2 regions of the Lacrimispora sanguinis genome follow, and region 1 is predicted to be linked to the other one. Evidence: a T-box and tRNA genes for the amino acid it is inferred to sense, from the RefSeq annotation. Region 1 holds a T-box; the other holds one or more tRNA genes.
The links. The T-box of region 1 lies ahead of metG (methionine--tRNA ligase). A T-box ahead of a tRNA ligase gene usually reads a tRNA of that ligase, here a tRNA-Met.

Region 1 (2,199 bases):
ATAGCATCAGCAACGCGGAGCTTCTCCATCTTCTCCTGAACCTTTTTCACTTCTTCCAGCACGACTGCCTTTAAGTCTTCATCAACAGCATCCACTGCCTTCCCGTCAGACACAATTCCGCCAAAGTATTTATTGGACATGGAAATGGTACGGTTCACCAGATTGCCAAGGATATTGGCAAGGTCAGAGTTCATACGCTCCACCATAAGCTCCCAGGAGATGACACCGTCATTGTCAAATGGCATTTCATGAAGGACGAAATAGCGGACTGCATCCACACCAAAGAAATCCACCAGGGTATCTGCATACAGGACATTACCCTTGGATTTGCTCATCTTACCGTCCCCCTGAAGCAGCCAGGGATGGCCAAATACCTGCTTTGGCAGAGGAATATCAAGGGCCATCAGGAAAATAGGCCAATAAATTGTATGGAAGCGGATAATATCCTTACCGATCAGGTGAAGGTCTGCCGGCCATAATTTGGCAAACTGATCACTGCTTTTGCCGTCACAATCATAGCCGATTCCTGTAATATAATTGGTCAGCGCATCAAGCCAGACATAGGTGACATGCTTCGGATCAAAGGACACCGGAATTCCCCATTTAAAAGTAGTCCTGGATACACAAAGATCCTGAAGCCCCGGAAGTAGGAAATTGTTCATCATCTCATTTTTTCTGGACACAGGCTGGATAAAGTCCGGGTTCTCATTGATGTGTTTTATCAAACGATCCGCGTATTTGCTCATGCGGAAGAAATATGCCTCTTCTTTTGCCGGCTTTACCTCACGGCCGCAGTCCGGACATTTGCCGTCTACAAGCTGGGATTCTGTGAAAAAGGATTCACAGGGGGTGCAGTATAAGCCTTCGTAATGTCCTTTATAAATATCACCCTGATCATAGAGTTTCTTAAAGATCTTCTGAACCTGTTCCTCGTGGTCTTTGTCAGTAGTGCGGATGAATTTATCGTAAGAGGTGTTCATCAAATCCCAAATACTCTTTATTTCACCGGCTGCCCTGTCTACAAATTCCTTCGGCGAAATACCTGCGGCCTCTGCTTTTTCTTCAATCTTCTGGCCGTGTTCATCGGTTCCTGTCTGGAAAAATACGTCATAGCCTTCCGCCCTTTTATAACGGGCAATCGCATCTGCAAGTACTGCCTCATAAGTATTGCCAATATGAGGCTTTCCTGATGCATAGGCAATGGCTGTGGTGATATAATATGGTTTTTTGTTAGAATCTTTACACATTCTGTTTTCCTCCTGTTTATGAAATGGGAATTCAAATAAAAACCCGTCTTAAAATATCCTTTCGGAAATTTAAAGACGGGGAACTGTCCCGTGTTACCACTTTAATTTATCCGTACCTTACAGTACAGACCTTACCGGCTGCGTTTGTTCCATAAAATCCCCCTAAGATCTTATGGTTACTTAATAACAGTCTGACACGATAACGGGTGTAACCGTCGAAATTTAAAGGCGCTGTTTCGCCAATTCAATTCCGCTGCTCCAAGGCCATGTTGGGAAATACGCTCAAGCTTCCTTTTCAGCTTCCGGAAGTCTCTGCACATGAGGTTAATTTCTTACTCTTCTTTTCTCAGCATTCTAGAAATTAGATTGTTAGTAACCCTAGTTTAATAGTTTCAGTAGGGTTTGTCAAGCGGGTATGTTGATACATCAGTGCTTTTGTCATGACTTTTTTAATATCATCATATAAATAATAATAGTGAATCACGGAGGAATAAAATATGAAAAACATTGTTTTGAAACAGGGCCGCCGTTTTCTGTCCTTCTTCCTGGCTGTTTCCCTGCTTTGTGCTTGCGCACCCCCCAATAAATCACCCGCCACACCTACAGGGGCGGGGTATGAACAATTCCATGCAAGGGATTTATCCGCTCAAAACAAGTTTGATCAATTTACAAATGATCTGTTTCGTGAGGAGATCAGCGATTCCGGGATCAGCTTTCATTTCAGCATAGCAGATCCTGCTTCCCGGGGACTTGACACAGTTCCTTTGACCCTTGGTGATTTTTCTCTGGATAAAATGAAACAGGGATCAAAAGACCTTAGGGAGTTAAAAATGAAGCTGGAAGACTTTAACCCCCGACAGCTAACCGACGAACAGCGGTTAACCTGGCAGATTCTCCGCTCCTACATAAATACGGAATTAGCCTCCGACGGTCTGGAGCTTTACGCCCAACC
Region 2 (2,199 bases), 1.3 Mb from region 1:
GCGTCAGAATGGCCCAGAAGTCCCTTTTCATAAGGAACCTTTACGCCGCCAAGAATCAAATCTCTTCCTTCTGCTAATTTATGCACATCATATCCCTGTCCAATCCTCATAATTCTCCCTTTCCTCTTTCCTGCCCATGGTATTTGGGCATAATGGTATACCCGCAGGGTGTTTCTTCTATAATATATACATTTCTATACAATCATACGCAACTTTTTGCCAATACAACGAAGCTGTACATCGTTTTGACAAAAACAGCTTTCTCCATCTACATGAACTGCCATTGGACGATCCATATGAATCATAATCTCCTCGCAGGTATAAAACCTGACGCCTCTGTGTAAGGACTTTCTTCCCATAAGGGCACGAATCAGCACAGGGATCAGCTTCCTTTTATTCCCGCTGTTCATGACACAAACAGATAACTGTCCATCTTCAAAGTTTGCTTCCGGCGCAAATTTAAAACCGCCGCCCTCGTAGGGGTGGATGTGGACGGATATAAAATAAGCGTGCCCAAACTCAATCTTCTGGACCCCGTTAAGGAGAATATAACCTTTTGAGGGCTTGGCAAGAATCAGCTGTTTGATTCCTATGAGAAGATAGGTGAGCTTCCCAATGCAAAGCTTACGGAACAGTCCCTTTGACTTTGAATATAAGATGTTATGACAAACGGCCGCATCCATTCCAATCCCTGCGCTAACCATAAAACGGCGGTGGGCTATTTCCCCATCACCATAAGATAAAACTCCGTAATCCATGAGTTTATAATATTTTGGATGCAATATTTTCTTTAAGCAACGGACCGGATTCTTAGGAAGTTTTAAGCTTCTTGCCAGATCATTACCGGATCCGGCAGGAATATACCCAAATGTAACAGAACCGCAAAAGCAAAGCCCATCCAGGATTTCATTTACAGTTCCGTCTCCACCTACTCCTATGATAACGCTTGATTCTCTGCAGCCTTCTGTCAGTTCCCTGGCAAACCGATTGGCATCCCCAGGCTTTTCCGTAAGAAATGCCTGATATTCCACATGACTGGCTTTTAACACTTGTTCTAATCTTTTCCAAACGTTTCTTCCCCGTCCGCCGCGTGAGTTCGGGTTTACAATAAAATAGTACATGGAATCCCTCCACCTTTTACTATTTGTAAGTATATCATAAAACAGAAAAAATGAATATAAGAAAATAGAAAAAGGAATCCGCATCTGTCGAAATATGAAAAACCCTGTAATTTTTCAATTACAGGGTTTTAATCGTAGCGGAAGGGAGATTCGAACTCTCGACACCACGGGTATGAACCGTGTGCTCTGGCCAACTGAGCTATTCCGCCATATTCAATTCTACAGATAAGTGTTTTTACTTATCAATGGGACCTACAGGGCTCGAACCTGTGACCCTCTGCTTGTAAGGCAGATGCTCTCCCAGCTGAGCTAAGATCCCAGTACTTTTCTAGGTCAGGAGCTTGTTTTTTTCTTTCGTTCCCGACTGCTTCATTAGTATAATATTAATTGTATTAATTGTCAACACTTTTTTGTCAATTTTTTTCATTTTTTCCTGTCTCTTTTAAAAACCTTGATTTTCCGGGAATTTCCACCTTTTTTCACCCCCTGCCTTTATTCTCCATGGAGGATATCAAACAGCTCCTGATAATAGGATTTATAAATACTTCCCTTTCTCCATATGAATGTAAAATCATGGGTCAGCTGAAAATCTTCCAATTCAATCCTTTTTAAAACACCCCTGTCTAACTCTTCCTTAACAGCAGCTTCATATAAAAAAGTAACACCCTGCCCTTTTGCCACCATTTTCTTCATGGCGCCAATGTTGCTGATTTCCATTATATTTGGAAAGTCATGGAGCAATAAATTCTTCCCTTCCAGGTAACGTTCAAAGACATACCTGGTTCCGGAGCCAGGTTCCCGGATAAAGAGTCTTTCCCCAAGAAGATCCTCCACTTTTATAATCTCCCTGCAAAACTTATAATCAGGTGCACAAACAGCCGCAAACGGCTCTGTAGTAAAAACCAGAAAGTCGTATTCCTTTTTCTGGAAAAATCCCTCCACCAGAGCAAATTCAATCTCGCCGTCATTCAATTTTCCAAGCAGCTCTCTGGTATCCCCAACTACCATCTGAACCTTTGTCCCAGGATAAACATGAAGATATCTCGTCAGTGCTTCTGGCATCACATACTCTCCTATA

Region 2: it encodes a tRNA-Met, which carries the amino acid that the T-box ahead of metG (methionine--tRNA ligase) is inferred to sense. The anticodon was not compared.

What each region holds. Positions count from the first base shown of each region.
Region 1 is NZ_CP173277.1:2,923,133-2,925,331, forward strand. It holds gene metG (methionine--tRNA ligase) at 1-1,247, opposite strand, end outside; T-box leader at 1,316-1,604, opposite strand; gene ACHZES_RS13565 (DUF885 domain-containing protein) at 1,745-2,199, shown strand, end outside.
Region 2 is NZ_CP173277.1:1,603,553-1,605,751, forward strand. It holds gene ispF (2-C-methyl-D-erythritol 2,4-cyclodiphosphate synthase) at 1-110, opposite strand, end outside; gene ACHZES_RS07495 (diacylglycerol kinase family protein) at 195-1,121, opposite strand; tRNA gene ACHZES_RS07500 (tRNA-Met) at 1,257-1,330, opposite strand; tRNA gene ACHZES_RS07505 (tRNA-Val) at 1,368-1,440, opposite strand; gene ACHZES_RS07510 (LysR substrate-binding domain-containing protein) at 1,614-2,199, opposite strand, start outside.